DNA from 4 places in the Paraglaciecola aestuariivivens genome. Region 1 is predicted to be linked to each of the others. Evidence: predicted binding sites of a transcription regulator. Region 1 holds the regulator's gene; each other region holds the start of a gene.
What was found. Region 1 encodes LexA, which represses DNA repair genes until DNA is damaged. Its sites were predicted from a motif close to TACTGTATNNNNATACAGTA; they were not measured.
Positions count from the first base shown of each region.

Region 2: uvrD (DNA helicase II) is a predicted target of LexA. The motif match lies at 1,748-1,767, and genes of this name have one in related genera.
Region 3: imuA (translesion DNA synthesis-associated protein ImuA) is a predicted target of LexA. The motif match lies at 2,211-2,230, and genes of this name have one in related genera.
Region 4: recN (DNA repair protein RecN) is a predicted target of LexA. The motif match lies at 1,934-1,953, and genes of this name have one in related genera.

Region 1 covers NZ_JBRKBA010000006.1:142,326-146,533, forward strand. The annotation lists gene ACVCDT_RS10825 (hypothetical protein) at 1-212, opposite strand, end outside; gene ACVCDT_RS10830 (S66 peptidase family protein) at 222-1,229, opposite strand; gene ACVCDT_RS10835 (hypothetical protein) at 1,516-2,238, shown strand; gene lexA (transcriptional repressor LexA) at 2,340-2,963, shown strand; gene coxB (cytochrome c oxidase subunit II) at 3,356-4,208, shown strand, end outside.
Region 2 covers NZ_JBRKBA010000014.1:26,441-30,648, reverse strand. The annotation lists gene ACVCDT_RS15665 (DUF484 family protein) at 1-48, shown strand, start outside; gene ACVCDT_RS15660 (tyrosine recombinase XerC) at 49-948, shown strand; gene ACVCDT_RS15655 (HAD-IA family hydrolase) at 959-1,675, shown strand; gene uvrD (DNA helicase II) at 1,812-3,980, shown strand; gene ACVCDT_RS15645 (GGDEF domain-containing response regulator) at 4,051-4,208, shown strand, end outside.
Region 3 covers NZ_JBRKBA010000001.1:634,969-639,176, forward strand. The annotation lists gene ACVCDT_RS02990 (DUF885 domain-containing protein) at 1-1,575, shown strand, start outside; gene ACVCDT_RS02995 (EVE domain-containing protein) at 1,610-2,074, opposite strand; gene imuA (translesion DNA synthesis-associated protein ImuA) at 2,244-2,933, shown strand; gene ACVCDT_RS03005 (Y-family DNA polymerase) at 2,955-4,208, shown strand, end outside.
Region 4 covers NZ_JBRKBA010000009.1:103,402-107,609, reverse strand. The annotation lists gene ACVCDT_RS13545 (outer membrane protein assembly factor BamE) at 1-106, opposite strand, end outside; gene recN (DNA repair protein RecN) at 236-1,909, opposite strand; gene nadK (NAD(+) kinase) at 2,019-2,894, opposite strand; gene nagZ (beta-N-acetylhexosaminidase) at 3,061-4,086, shown strand; gene ACVCDT_RS13525 (SLC13 family permease) at 4,076-4,208, shown strand, end outside.

The DNA of each region.
Region 1 (4,208 bases):
ATATGGCGTTTGCCATTTTGCTTGAGCACCACAAAAATGCCGCCTTTTTGTTGAATTTGGCTAGCCACATAATCGTTGGCTATGTGCTCAGTTTGGTGCGGCGCTAAAAATGCCCAATGACTGCTTGGCTCTGATTGAGTTACTTCTAAGCGAATGTCTGGCTGTGGCGCAAAGATTAGGGTTTGACTGAGTAATAAAGCAAATAAAGACATGGCTATTCCTTAACTTACCGCGGCTTCAAGCATAGCAATGCCAGAAACCTTGGTATCTAAATGGGCCATAACGCCAATAGGAATAGTAGCGTTGTCTTCTATGTGGCCAATCATTAAACCACGCACAACCGGAATACCAAGTGGTTTTAAATGGTCGTTTAATACTTGCTCTATGCTAAGCGAATTGCCCTTAGACTCGCAGTCACTGCATTTTCCAAAGACTATGCCGGCTAATTGCTGTAAGCGCCCGGATAATTTTAAATGGGTAAACATGCCATCAATGCGGTAAGGGGCTTCGCCTACGTCTTCTAAAAACAAAATATTGCCTTGGTATGAAGGTTCGTAAGGGGTGCCAACTAATTTGACCATAAGTGATAAGTTGCCGCCAATTAGTTTGCCTTTGGCTTGTCCATGCTGAATGACACTAATACGGTTTTCGCGTTCGGCCCGACCTTCTGCCATTTCAAAAGGCGGCGGCTGGGCAATAAGGCTAGGCTGTGGCTGATAAAGTACTTGTTTAAATTGGGCAAGGGTGTAGTCAGAAAAACTTTGCGCGGCAATAGGCCCATGAAAAGTGATCATGCCGGTTTGAGTATAAATGGCGTTGAGTAAAGCAGTTACATCACTGTAACCCATAATAATTTTGGGATATTGACTGATACTGTCGAAGTCTAAATAAGGTAAAATACGCGGAGACCCATAGCCCCCACGCAGGCAAAATATGGCGTCTACTTGAGGGTCAATAAACATCTGATTGACATCTGCTGCCCGCTCTTGATCTTCACCGGCTAAATAGCCATGTCTTTGATATAAATGTTGGCCTAACTTTACCTTAAAACCAAAAGACTTAATGATGTCTATGGCAAAGGCGATATCTTGGTTTTCAGCCACATTACTGCTTGGTGCAATTAGGCCAATGGTCTGCCCAGCCTGTAAGTGTTTAGGTTTGTTTAATGTTAACTTTTTGGTCTCTGTTGCCGCCGAAGAGCGCATTACAGAAGCCAGAGTGGTTGCCATGCTTAACCGCAAAACGTCGCGCCTAGTAAACATAAATACTTGCCCTTTTTATTTTTTGATTTCTAGTAATTAACCTATCACTTTCAATGCGTTAGCCTAAAATTGTGGCTTTATCTATGCATTTGTTATTTGAATTCTACAACAAATAGATAGTTTGAATAGGGCTAAGGGTAACACAGACTTTTTTGCCCCAATCTTAACAAACACTTGCTTATAAAATGTTGAGGTCTGTTTACACTGAGCAACCAAGGTCGCTAATTTATGAGAATCTGCAGCTTGTGTTAGCATGCCTAAAACAGCGCATAAACTGTGCTTTATTAATCATCAAGTAGGGATTCAATTGATTACCAAAAACACTATTAGCTTCATTTGCAGCTTAGGGATCTTTTTAATACTTATGGCTTGTGGTGGCGAGCCAGCAAAAACCGAATCTATGCTAAGGCTAGAAGAGGCGCAACATCAGGCCCAATTATTAGTGGATAAAGCCAATGCTTTATTAAAAAACAAAGTAATGCATTCACCAAAACAGAATTTAGACTCTTTGATAATCGCAAAAAAAGTCAGTGAAGAGGCAATCAATGTATACGCCAAGGCTAATATTCGTGATTGGACCCACCCAGAGTTAACACTGCTACGTCAGAATATTCTGGCATTGCAACCTGAACTGGCGGCATATGCCATTGATTTACTGATCCAAACCACAGACAAAACCACTGCCTTAAATCAGCGCTTAGAAGAAATTAAAACTATCCCTATTGGTGGCAATAATATGGGTACAGACAAAATGGTTGAGTACTTATCCAAAAATTATAATGCTGAGATTGCCGATTGTTGTTTAGTCAGTGTTACTCGTATTAGCGAAATTTTAATGATGAGCCCAGATAAATATGCCGAGTTAATTAAATTGAGTCGTTATATTTACTTTGAATTGGGCAAGGTAGTGAGCGACCCACAAAAGGGCGTTGAGTTGCTAGCGAGATTAAACAAGCTCAAGGCATCTAACACTTAAGCATGGTTAGTTGAGTATTTGGGTGGTGTGTTTAAAATCACGTTGCCATTTAAACATAACTGTATATACTCACACCAACTGTATAGAAAAACAGGCTGTTTATGCGTCCACTAACTGCACGACAAGAAGAAGTTTTACAACTCATTAAAGACACCATGCAAGATACGGGTATGCCACCTACCCGCGCTGAAATTGCCCGTCAACTTGGTTTTAAATCGGCCAATGCTGCTGAAGAACATTTAAAAGCTTTGGCACGTAAAGGGGTGATTGAAATTTTGCCTGGTACGTCGCGTGGGATTAAATTAAATATCCCCCTTGAAGATCAATTAGAAGACTTAGGTTTGCCGTTAATTGGTCAAGTGGCGGCGGGTGAGCCTATATTGGCGCAAGAGCACATTGAAGGTCACTATCAAGTGGATCCGAGTTTATTTAAACCCAGTGCTGACTTTTTACTCAGGGTAAATGGCATGAGTATGAAAGACATTGGTATATTAGATGGTGATTTGCTTGCAGTACATCGCACCACTGATGTTCATAATGGTCAAGTTGTGGTTGCTCGGGTCGACGAAGATGTCACGGTTAAGCGCCTAGAAAAGAAAGGCCGCGAAGTATTATTGCATGCAGAAAACCCAGACTTTTCTCCGATTAAGGTCGATTTAGCTTCACAACCTTTTAATATTGAAGGTATTGCGGTTGGCGTAATTAGAAACGCTGATTGGATGTAAGCTTTTTCTATAATTCTTGTACCTCGCTTTTACGCATATAAAACGCAGAATGCTTTTACGGCTTCTGCGTTTTTTTATGTGAATTCAAACACTTCAGTTATTCGTTAAGTAAGAAATAACAAAAAAAAGCCATTATTTGCAATTTTGTGTTTAAAAAATCACCACTTGGCGGTAAGTTAAACAAAAAAGCTAGACTAGTAGCTATTAAATAAGCGACCCTTAACATCCCAGTAGCAAAAAATTACAATATTTTAACTAAATCTTAACTAAGGCGACTTAAATTTAGCCGCTTTAGCTTGTGACTTTAGAAATAATAATAAGTACGTTTGACGTATACGAGGTGCCAAGTGAAGAAAACATTGTCCAAGGCTGGAGTTATGCTATCTGCGTTGATGGCTTCACCGGTGTTTGCAGAAACACAAGCCAAAATTGATCAATATCAGCTTAATATGACCAAAGGCGTGACTGATATCAGTACTGAAGTCTACGACTTACACATGCTGATGTTTATTATTTGTGTCGTGATAGGCGCAGGTGTATTTATCGCTATGTTTGTTTCTATGTATTTTCATAGAAAATCCAGAGGGGTAAAACCTGCAAACTTCCATGAGAATGTGCAAGTTGAAATAGCTTGGACAGTGATCCCTTTTATTATTTTGATCGCCATGGCTGTACCGGCCATGAATTTGCTGATCGATATGGAAGACGCCAGCGAACCCGATTTAACTGTATTGGTAACTGGCTCTCAGTGGAAATGGCATTACAAGTATATGGATAATGACGTTGAATATTATTCAAAAATGGCCACTCAAGCTGAGCAAATCTCTGGCAAACTATCGAAAGGTAAAAATTACTTATTAGAAGTTGATCGTCCTCTAGTTATTCCTACTGGTAAAAAAGTCCGTTTTTTAATTACCTCTGATGATGTTATCCATGCTTGGTGGGTTCCGGACTTTGCGGTAAAACAAGATGCTAACCCTGGTTTTATTAACGACGCTTGGACCTTAGTAAACGAGCCCGGCATATACCGTGGCCAGTGTGCTGAGCTGTGTGGTAAAGACCACGGCTTTATGCCCATAGTGGTCATTGCTAAAGAGCAAGCAGAATACGACCAATGGATTGCCGAACAACAAGCAATTCAGCAAAGAGCCAAAGAAGAAGAACAACGTCTACTCGCTATGAATATGACTATGGCCGAAGCTATGGATTTGGGCGAAAAAGTGTATAACGCCAACTGTGCGGCAT
Region 2 (4,208 bases), on a different contig from region 1:
CTGCAGCAATTTTTGGGCATACTTTTACCCAAAATGCTAACTTATTAAATGCTCAAGCCAAGCTTACAAACTTGGTTAGAGCAATACTTTCATTATTTAAAGTACGAAAAACACCTCGCCAGCCAATCTATTCAAAATTATCAGCAGCAACTCAATAAAGCCTTTAATCAGCTCGACATAGAATCTTGGTCAAGCTTCAATCAAACCGAAGTCAGAAAAATCCTCAGCAAGGCACAAAAAAGTAAATTAAGTCCCAATTCGATTGCCTTAATGCTGTCGGCGATTCGCGGATTTTGTGATTACCTGATCCAACATCAGCAATTAAGTCAAAACCCAGCTAAATCGGTTAATACCCCTAAACGTGCCAAACCTCTGCCCAAGCAACTAAATGTTGATGAAATGCATCAATTGCTCGACTTTCAAGCGACAGATATATTGGCCACCCGCGATAAGGCCATGATGGAGTTAATGTACGGTTGTGGCTTACGCTTAGCTGAACTAGCCAGTTTAAACCTGACTAGCTTACAAGCGGATGGGCAGTTAAAAGTGCTAGGTAAAGGCAATAAAGAACGTTTATTACCAATTGGCAAACAAGCGCAGCAAGCCTTAGCTCAATGGTTAAAATTCAGGCAAGAGCTAGCCGATGAAAATGAGTTTGCACTTTTTCTTAGTAAGCAAAAAAAACGTTTAGGTGTTCGGCAAATAGCTAAACGTATGAAGTTATGGGCGGTACAACAAAACCTACAGCAAGGAGTGAATCCGCATAAACTTAGGCATAGCTTTGCCACACACTTGTTAGAGTCCAGTTCTGACTTACGTGCCGTACAAGAACTATTAGGGCATGCCAACTTATCTACTACTCAGGTGTATACTCATCTAGATTTTCAACACTTGGCTAAGGTTTACGATAACGCCCACCCTAGAGCCAAGAAATCTAAAAGAGAATAGTTATTTCTATATGATTTTTTTTCGCAGACTAAATGAAATTAAAGCCATTAGCTTTGATTTAGACGATACCTTATACAACAACAATAAGATTATAAAAAAAGCTGAAGCATTATTATTAAGCTATATGCACGAGCACTACCCACAAACTCAAGCGCTACCTGAGCACTTTTGGAAATCCCAGCAATTAGCTCAACTACAGCTAAATCCGGCACTTAAGAATGATATGAGTGAATTGCGCAAACTTAGCTTAGATTCAGGTTTTAAACAATTAGGTTTCAATCATAACCAAATAGAGACCGCCACCCAGCGCTGTTATAACTATTTTTATTATCAACGCAGTAACTTTAAGTTAGATGAAAATGTTAATTCTTTATTAAAGCAACTAGCTCAGAATCTACCTTTGGTGGCCATCACAAATGGCAATGTCAATCTTGAACAGATTGGCTTAGCGCCTTATTTTAGTGCTTGCTTTAAAGCTAGTTTAGCCCAACCAATGAAACCCCACGCCAGCATGTTTGAGGCAGCGCAAAAACATTTAAAGACGCCAAAAATGAACATTTTACATGTGGGAGATAATTTGCATAAAGATATCTATGGAGGGTTAAAAGCCGGGTTTCAAACCGCTTGGCATGCTAAAGGCCGACAGATGAACCTAAATGCAGAGCAGAGCTATCTGTTACCCCATGTGCAATTATGCCAACTTGAACAATTGTTAAATTTAATTTAAAGCCAACTCCCCGACCTCAGATATAGCTCAAGCTAGTTTCTTTAGGTTAAATGGCCAATTGCCGCTGTAGAATGGTGTATTTAAATACAGTATTGCTGATATACTCTGTTCAACATTTTTTAGTCAGTTTTATATGATGGACGTATCCAGACTTCTCGACCAACTCAACGATAAACAACGCGATGCAGTGGCAGCCCCAGCATCAGACATGCTAATTTTAGCTGGCGCAGGCAGCGGTAAAACCCGTGTTTTAGTGCACAGAATTGCATGGCTAATGGAAGTAGAAGGCATTGCCCCCTATGGTATTTTGGCGGTGACTTTTACCAACAAAGCCGCTAAAGAAATGCGTGGGCGGATCGAACAACTTCAAGGTAGTGCCCTACACAATATGTGGATTGGTACCTTTCATGGTATTGCCCACCGTTTATTACGCACTCACCACAATGAAGTCAATTTACCTGAAAACTTCACAATTTTAGACTCAGACGATCAGTATCGTTTAATTAGACGGGTACTTAAAAGTCTTAATCTAGATGAAAAACATTGGGCTCCTAAACACCTGCAGTGGTACATCAATGGCAATAAAGACGAGGGTTTGCGACCCGAGCATATAGAAACCTACGGTGATGCTACTCAACAAAAAATGCGCGAAATTTATCAGACCTATCAAAAAACCTGTGATCGAGCAGGTTTAGTGGATTTTGCTGAGTTATTACTTCGAGCCCATGAGCTTTGGCTTAAGCATCCACAGGTTTTAGCCCAATATCAAAATCGCTTCCGCGCCATTTTGGTAGACGAATTTCAAGATACCAATAATATTCAATATGCTTGGCTACGTTTATTATCGGCTCCTAGTAACAATATGATCATTGTAGGTGACGATGACCAATCGATTTACGGTTGGCGCGGGGCAAACGTTGAAAACATCCAACATTTTTTGCGTGATTTTAAAGGCGCAAAAACCATCAGGTTAGAACAAAACTATCGCTCAACTGGCAATATTCTTAAGGCGGCAAATGCCGTTATAGACAACAACCAAGGACGATTAGGTAAAGAGTTATGGACAGAAGACGCCCAAGGCGAGCCCATTTCTCTGTACGCAGGGTTTAACGAGCTAGACGAAGCCCGCTTTAATGTCTCGCGGATCAAAGAATGGCGAGACCATGGCAATGCCCTATCTGATTGTGCCATTTTGTATCGTAACAATGCGCAATCTCGGGTGCTTGAAGAAGCCTTATTACAAGAAGCTATTCCGTATCGTATTTATGGTGGATTACGCTTTTTCGAACGCCAAGAAATTCGCGATGCCTTAGGTTATATGCGTTTGGTTAATCAACCAATAGATGATGCGGCCTTTGAACGTATAGTTAATACCCCCACCCGAGGATTAGGTGACAAAACCCTTGCGCAAATCCGTGAATTAGCTCGCGACAATGAATTATCTATGTGGGACGCTAGTAAGCGCATACTTACTGAAAAAAGATTAAGCGCAAGGGCAGCTAATGCCTTGAACGCGTTTTGCAAGTTAATCACTCAACTGTCAGAAGATACGGGCGATTTACCTTTAGAGCAGCAAGCAGATTACATGATCAAACATTCTGGCTTATATGCAATGTACAAAGCTGAAAAAGGCGAAAAAGCGCAAGCCAGAATAGAAAACTTAGAAGAGCTGGTCACAGCCTGCAAACAGTTTGTGGTTCCAGAAGAAGCTGAAAATATGACGCCTCTCTCAGCATTTTTAGCGCATGCCTCACTAGAAGCTGGCGATACCCAAGCCGATAGTCATCAAGATGCCGTGCAAATGATGACTATACACACAGCCAAAGGCTTAGAATTTCCTTTGGTATTTCTAGCGGGCGTAGAAGAAGGCATGTTCCCTAGCCAAATGAGCAACGAAGAACCGGGTAAAATAGAAGAAGAACGCAGACTTTGTTACGTGGGTATGACTCGTGCCATGCAAAAGTTGTATATCACTTATGCTGAAAACCGCCGCTTGTATGGTCAAGACAAGTACCACACGCCTTCGCGTTTTATAAAAGAAATTCCTTCTGATTGTATTGAAGAAGTAAGGTTGCGTACCACCATTACAAGACCTGTGCAAAATCGCTTTACCCCAGTCACTGGACATACTGCTTTTGAGTCCACTGGCTTTCAATTAGGTGAAAGAGTCAGGCACCCAAAATTTGCAGAAGGTACTGTGCTTAATTACGAAGGCAGTGGTGAACATGCAAGAGTGCAAATAAATTTTGATGAGTTTGGCAGCAAATGGTTAGTGATGTCTTTTGCTAAATTGACTAAAGTTTAACCTCAATATATTTTACCCTAGCCAATACACTAAATTGTAAAATAAAAATCTTGTGGACTAAACTCAGCCTATGCAACGTAAAGTACTATTAGTTGAGCATGACCCAAAAAGTTTAGAGATGATGCGCAAGCTCATCTCTAAAGCTAAATTAAAAGCCATTTGCGCCACCAGCCTTTTTGCAGCTAAACAACTATTTGGCAATTCAGCACCAGAAGAATTTTTGTGTGC
Region 3 (4,208 bases), on a different contig from region 1:
GCAGATATATCACCCGCGGCACTAAAAGCCCAAGACCAACAATTCCGCGAGTTTATGCAAAAGTTAGCCAAGCTAAACCAGGCCGAATTAACGCGCAGCGAACAAGTGAGCCTGCTAATACAACAACGTCGATTACAAAACTACCTCGACCAATATCAATTTAATGCCCACTATATGCCACTGACTTCTGAGTCTAGTTTTCATAGTAGTTTGGCGTTTTTACCTCGTACTAGCCGATTTAAGACAGAGCAAGACTTTCAAAATTACCTTAGCCGCCTTAATCAGTTTCCTGAATACTTTGCCCAACAAATTGCTTGGATGAGAAAAGGTATTGAAACAGGTTTTGTGCAACCTAAAGCGGTGCTTGCAGGGTTTGAGTTGTCGGTTAAAGCCTTTATTCACGATACTCCACAAGCCAGTGTGTTTTATCAGCCTTTTATCCATTTGGCAGACAGCGCTCTTAACCTAGCGCAACAAAAACAGTTACAAGAACAAGCCGCATTGGTGATTAAAAATGATGTGTTTCCTGCCTATCAACGCTTTTACGAATTTTTAATCACTGAATATATACCTAATAGTAAAGCCGATATTGCAGCTAAAGCTTGGCCCAATGGCGCGGCCTATTATCAAAATCGCAGTAACTTTTATACCACCACAGAGATGTCGGTAGAAACCATTCACTCGCTGGGCCTAAGTGAAGTTAAACGTATTCGGGCTGAGATGCAGCAAGTGTTGATGCAACTTGATTTCCAAGGCGATATTCAACAATTTATTCACTTTTTACGTAGCGATCCCCAATTTTATGCGCAATCTGCCGAGGAGTTAATCAAACAAGCCTCTTATATTGCCAAACAGATGGACGCTAAATTACCCCTGCTATTTAATTATTTGCCTCGCACCCCTTATGGGGTAGAAGCGGTCCCCAGCAACATTGCCCCTAAATACACCACAGGCCGCTATATTTCGCCAACTCGCGATGATCAACCTGGTTATTATTGGGTCAATACCTACGCCTTAGATAAAAGGCCTTTATATGCCCTAACGGCGCTGACCCTACACGAAGCTGTGCCTGGTCATCATCTACAAATTTCATTAGCCCAAGAAATGCAAAACTTACCTGAGGTGAGAAGATATACCTACATTTCGGCTTTTGGTGAAGGTTGGGGGTTATATTCAGAATTTTTAGGTAAAGAAGTGGGTATGTACAGTAATCTTTATGATGAATTTGGGCGCTTAAGTTACGAAATGTGGCGTGCTTGCCGTTTAGTGGTAGATACCGGTATGCACATTAAAGGTTGGTCTAGGCAGCAAGCAATAGACTTTATGCTCAATAACACTGCCTTATCTGAGCACAATGTTACCACCGAAATCGACCGCTACATCTCATGGCCGGCTCAAGCGCTGTCATACAAAATTGGCGAATTAACTATTAAAAAATTACGCACTCAAGCTGAACAAGCCTTAGGTCAAAAGTTTGATATTCGGGCTTTTCATCATGCTGTGCTTGAACATGGTTCTGTGCCCTTATCGGTACTAGAAGCCAATATTCAAGAATTTATTAAACAACAAAGTTAAGCCTTGTATCTTGTATTGTGATGTGGCAATTTTTCTAAGTTGTACAGGCTTTTAGCAGGTGTTCAAATTCGGTTTTTTCTACTGGCATGATCGACAACCTGTGGCCTTTTTTAACTAAACCTATTTGCTCAATTTCAGGCATTTGTTTAATCGTTTTAAGAGCCAAGACCTGCTTAAATTGTTGTTTAAATTTAATGTCTACCATGTACCAACGTGGCGCGTCAGGTGATGACTTAGGGTCATAATACTTACTTTCGGGATCAAACTGCGTATGGTCTGGATAAGCTTCTTTACACACTTCTGCTAAGCCCGCAATGCCCACATTTTTACAACTAGAATGGTAAATAAAAACCTGATCACCTAATGCCACTTGGTCGCGTATAAAGTTTCGTGCCTGATAATTGCGGATCCCGTCCCAATGCTCTGTTTGGCCCGCTTTAGTACGCAAATCATCAATACTAAAAGCCTCAGGTTCAGTTTTAAATAACCAATATTTCATTGTGATTGTTCCTGCTACTGATTGACTATAGAAATGAGAACATCTTCATTCATTCGATAAACCATTATGGCATTATGCTCAACAAATCATAAGGCAAAAAAACCAGAAAAACTTGCATCTAAATGAATCCTCAATATACTGTATATAAATACAGTATATTGATAGTTTTATGCACCCTACTCTTAGTTATCTAAAACATAAAAACCTGTTGTGGCAAGCCAATCACGCTCAGCCTGTCAGGCATGCACAACATACAGGTTTTCAAGAATTAGATGAGGCTTTACAAGGAGGCTTTCCTGAATATGGGGTCATTGATATCCGTACGCCTCTAGGCATTGGCGAGTTACGCTTATTACTGCCTAGCCTACTAATGAGACAACAACAAAGGTCAGCCGAAATAATAGGTTTAATCGCCCCTCCTTTGCAGCTTAACAGTGAAATGTGGGCTGAATTTGGTTTTTCACTTAGCCAACTTATGCTGGTACAGCCTCAGGCAGATAAACAACTTTTATGGAGCGCTGAACAAAGCCTTAAAAGTGGCTGCTGCCATAGTGTGATCATGTGGCAAAACACATTATCGGTCACCCAAGTGAAACGCTTACAAATGGCAGCCGAAAAAGGTAATAGTTTACTTTTTATAATGCGTCAGCCTATACAAGAGCATATATCTTTACCTGTTACCCTAGGCCTTAGCCTAAGTCCCGCTAAAGAAGGCATACAAGCACAGATCACTAAACGCAGGGGCGCTTGGTCTAATCGAGCATTTAATGTTTACATGGGCGCTTACTGGCCTGAACTGAGTCAAACTAAGCCAAATAACGTGCTGACCTTTCCTTCTCGCGCATGCCGCACAGGCTAAATCTTTTAATTTTGGTTTAGTATGATGCAAAGCCTTTGGTTATACCTGCATTTTCCACAATTACAACTTGATTCGTTACTACAGCAGTGCGACTCGTCTGTGTCTCATGCTTATGTCATTTTTGATCCTCATACCAACCAAATTTGCCAGCTTAATCAACAGGCTTATCAAACAGGAATACGCTTAGGTATGGGGCTAGGCACCGCAGCTATGTTGAATGCCGAGTTACAGGTAGTGACTTACCAACCCAAGTTCAGCAAACAGCAGCTACACAATATTGCACAAAGCCTATATTTAGTGACCAGTGATATCAGTTTTTTTGCTCCTGATGGCTTGCTGCTTAGAGTGCACAATATGTTGAACTTGTACGGTAGCTTAACAACCTACTGGCAAGCACTGAGCCAGCAACTCTCAACCCAGCAAGTCTCTTTTCATTACGCCACAGGACACAGCCCCTTAGCCGCTCGACTCTTAGCGAGAAGCGCCTGGGATAAAGTAACCGATGATCATTCAAGCATACACCAAGCCATGGCCAGTATTGCCTTAACAAATAGCGATCTGGCCCCTCAAGTGGTAACCAAATTAGCCCGTGTAGGGGTACACAATATTAAAAGTTTGCTCAGCTTGTCGGTTGCTGAACTGGCCAAACGTTTTGATATAGAAGTTGCCACATACCTAGGAAAGCTGACGGCTGAGATCCCTCATCCCGTTGATTTTTTTCACCCTAAAAAAGCCTTTGAGTGCTTTACTGAGTTATTGTATGAAATTGAAAATACCCAAATATTACAACGCCCAATCAGCCAGCTTTTACAAAAGTTAGAAAGCTTTCTTAAAACCCGTGATTTATTGACCCAAAGTCTTATTTTCACGTTTTATCAAAGAGATGCGCAATCTATCCAGCTAAATGTGCACTCACAACAAGGGGAATATTTAGCTGAAGCTTGGGCCACATTAACGGCCTTAAAGTTAGAGCATGTGAAGCTCGAAGCACCCATTTTTGCAATTAACTTACAGGCAGAAAACAGTTATCTCAGAAGCCCAGAAAAACAGGATTTATTTGCCCATAAACGTGGCGCCCTCTCGCGCTTACAATTAGTCTCATTACTGCAAGCCAAACTTGGCGATAGTGCGGTTTTCTCACCTCAATTAACTGCAGATTATCGCCCAGAACACAGCCTAGTGCAGCAGACCTGCTTAATTAATAAGCCTCACCAGTTTGCGCTTTTTGCCCTACGTCCTAGCTTTTTACTCTCCCCACCTCAACCTTTGCAAGAA
Region 4 (4,208 bases), on a different contig from region 1:
CATCTAAAAAGTTACCTTGCGGCACATCAATTCGAAAAATCCAATCAGCGCAGGCCGACAACATAACAGTAGTGGTTAATACCAACAGTAAATTCTTAAACTTCATTTTTACTCGATTCAGTGACAGTAATGGCAGTATTTGGCATTTGTTGTTGTAACAACAATAAAAACCAACACCTTGTTCATTTATGGCAAGCATCTTACCAGTCGCGATAGCGCAATCAATGCCTAATTGTTATGAATTACTGATTTGTAACAATTCTCTGGCATTTGCCATAGCAGACTCAGTAAGAGTATCGCCAGCTAATAGACGTGCCAACTCTTCAATTCGTTCACTTTCTTGTAAACAAATCATATGAGTTTCAGTGGTTTTTTTGTCGCTAAACTTAGTCACAAACATTTGATTGTGGGCTCTAGCGGCCACTTGCGGTAAATGGGTAACACAAATGACTTGGGCTTTTTCACCTAATTTTCTTAGCAATTGACCTACAACTGAAGCGGTAGAGCCACTTATACCAGTATCTACCTCATCAAAAATCATGGTGGCAATGTCATTGTTGCTCGAGCTAATTACTTGAATGGCTAAGCCTATTCTAGATAACTCACCGCCCGATACTACTTTTTCAAGGTTATCTAAGGCTTGGCCTTTATTGGTTGAAACAACAAATTGTACTGCGTCTAAGCCTAACTTATGTGGCGCAGCTTGTGGGTTGTGCAGTACTTTAATCTCAAACACTGCGTCAGCCATATTCATTTGTCGAATGTGCTGCTCAACTTGTTTAGCAAAATGTTTGGCTTGCTTTTGCCTTGAAGTGCTCAAGCTTTTGGCGGCTTGTTGGTATTGCAACTCAGTGGCCTGCAGCTGCTCTTTTAGTTCGGTTAGCAAGCTATCGTCTTTTACTAATTCACTGTATTCAAGGTGCAGCTGTTGGTGCAGGTCGTATAAGGCTTCTGGCTTTACATTGTGTTTACGCGCTAAATCGAGGGCTTGAGAATAGCGGGCTTCTACATTTTGCATACGCATAGGGTCAATTTCTAATTGCTCTGTGTAGTTGCGTAATTCATTAGAGGCTTCGTCAATTTGAATGCTGGCTTCGGATAACAGGTTTACAATAGGCGCTAAGCTTGGATCATGCTGTTGTAATTCAGTTAGTCGATCTAAACTATTTTGCACTGCAGAAAGGGCATTAAACTCATCGGCCTCATACAGTTGATGGAAACTAATTTGGCATTGCTCTAACAAAGTTTGGCTATTGCTGAGTTTTTTATGCTCAGATTCTAATTCACTAAATTCTCCCTCAGCTAAGGCAAATTCATCTAATTCTTGAATTTGATAGGCAAGCAATTGGCTGCGATCTTGCCTTTGTTGTTGGCCCTCTAATAAGGCATTATATTGATTTTGTTGGTTTTTTAACTGTTGGTATTGCTCAGCAACGGCCGTTAACAATTTAGGGTGTTCGGCAAATTGATCTAATAATTGGCGCTGATTTTCACTTTTTAAAATGAGTTGGTGTGCATGTTGACCATGGATACTCAGTAAAAATTGACCTAAATCTTTTAATTGTTGTAAAGGAACGGGGGTGCCGTTGATAAAGGCCTTTGAACGTCCTTCGGCCGAAATGACTCGTCTAATAATCACTTCGTGGTTATCTAACAGTTCGTGCTCTGTTAACCATAGTCGTGCACTGTTTAATTGCTGAATATTAAAGCCAACACTAACTTCTGCTTTATCTGCGCCAGTACGTACCATGCCGCTGTCGGCTCTATCGCCTAAACATAATCCTAAGGCATCAACCGAGATTGACTTACCCGCACCGGTTTCGCCGGTTACAGCGGTCATGCCTTGACTAAAATCTATATCTAGACTTTTTACTACGGCAAAATTTCGAATCGATAGATGAGTTAACATGAATGACGCTCCAATAAAAACAAAGACTGGCTTTATATACAGTAACTGTAAATATAACCAGCCTTTGATTGGCTGTCTAGCATTGAAATGAAATAATTAAACTTTAGCCTTAATAAAGTTTGCTGCCCCAACCTAGTTTAGTGCGTAAAACATTGAAATAATTATAATTTTTAGGGTGAATTAAAGACAGTCTAGCGGGGTTTTTAGAAATAATAATTTCGTCACCAGGCAAAACAGTTAACACAATATGACTGTCGCAACTCACTTGAAGATTGTCTTTGTTTTCTTTTGATACTTTTAGTTTTACCGTGCTATTGGCATCTACTACTATGGGGCGACTACTCAAAGTGTGCGGAAACATAGGGACCAAAGCCAAGGCATCTAAGTTGGGAGTGAGAATAGGGCCACCACCAGACAAAGAATAAGCCGTTGAACCAGTAGGTGTGGCAACAATTAAACCGTCTGAACGTTGACTAAACACAAAATGGTCATCCAGATAAACTTCAAACTCCATCATATGCGCCACTTTGCCGTGATGCAGTACCACTTCGTTAACTGCTGAGTCTTGGCTTTGTATTTGCCCGTCTCTAAAAACTTCTACTTCTAATAAAAAGCGTTGTTCAATTTCGCATTCTTGTTCAAAAATGCTATCTAATTGGGGTTCAAAGTCGTCTGGATTAATGTCGGTTAAAAAGCCTAAGTTGCCGCGGTTTACCCCAAGTACTGCCACATTGTATTCAGCCAATACTCGCGCAGCCCCAAGCATATTGCCATCACCACCTACCACTATGGCTAAATCGGCTAGTTGGCCAATTTCGTCAATACTGAAGGTTTCAAAACCTGTGGTGTTTAAATCTTGGGCAGTATGGGTTTCAACCAGCACTCGGCAGCCTCGTTTAGTTAAATATACCACTAATGCTTTTAGGCTTAACGTTGCGCCTTGATGGGCTTGTTTGCCAATTAATCCAACCGTTTTAAACTTCATTTAACCAATTTCTAAGAATTCGCGGAAATGCAGTATAACCAGCAGCATAGAATAAAGTCATGCCTTTCTAAGATTATTAACGCTTAAATTAGATTTCACTCGTGTAGTGAATAACGTTAAGATTTGGTTTTTATGTTCACAGAACTTTGTATAAAAAAGGCGTTAAATGGGCCCATTGATGTTAGATGTGTCGGGTTTTGAGCTAACCGCAGAAGAATCCGAAATACTCGACCACCCGCTAGTAGGTGGAGTAATTTTATTTTCACGCAATTATCACGATCAAAAACAACTGGCTGAGTTAGTTCAGCAGCTTAGGCAAGCCGCACTAAATCCGCTTATTATTGCGACCGATCACGAAGGTGGGCGGGTACAGCGATTTAGACAGGGGTTTAGTCGTATTCCAGCTATGGGCAGTATTGCCACTCAAGCGCCAAAGCGGGGCTTAAGTGCTGAGCACACGGCTTTTCAATGTGGATGGTTAATGGCGGCAGAATTGCTGGCCTTTGATATTGATATTAGTTTTGCCCCAGTATTAGATATTCATGGCATATCTGAAGTTATAGGCGATAGAAGCTTTCATCAGCAACCAGAGGTGATAGTGTCTTTAGCCAGTCAGTTTATTCAAGGCATGCATAAAGTGGGAATGCGGGCCACAGGTAAACATTTTCCTGGGCATGGTAATGTACTCGAAGACTCGCATATTGCTATGCCCATAGATAAGCGTGCTAAGCAGGCCATTTTTGATTTAGATATGGCAATTTTTGCCGCCATTCACCAACAAGGCTTATTAGATGCAGTGATGCCGGCTCATGTGATTTATCCTGCAGTAGATGAGTTGCCTGCTGGTTTTTCGTCTGTGTGGATCAAACAAATTTTACGCCAACAGCTGGGCTTTAACGGGGTGGTATTTTCAGATGACTTGTCCATGCAAGGTGCTGTACAAATGGGCAATATAGTTGATCGCGCCGAACTAGCCATAGCCGCAGGCTGCGATATGGTGCTGGTGTGTAACGATCCTAAAGGGGCGGTGCAGGTTATAGATGGCTTGCCTAAAGATATTCAGATTGAGCCTGCGAGTTTAACTCGAATACAAACTTTAAAGCATCAACAACATTTTGATTTTTCTGAGTTAATTAAAAGCCAAGCTTATCAAGATGCTCAACGTACTTTAGGCCAGTTTTATGCTGAATAATAATAAATTAATTGTCTTAGCCTTGCTGTGTTCGGGGCTGTTGTATGGCGTTTTGTTATCGGTTAACCAGCCGCATATGATTGCTGCCACCGCTGCTATTACTTTGTTTGTAGCTATGTTGT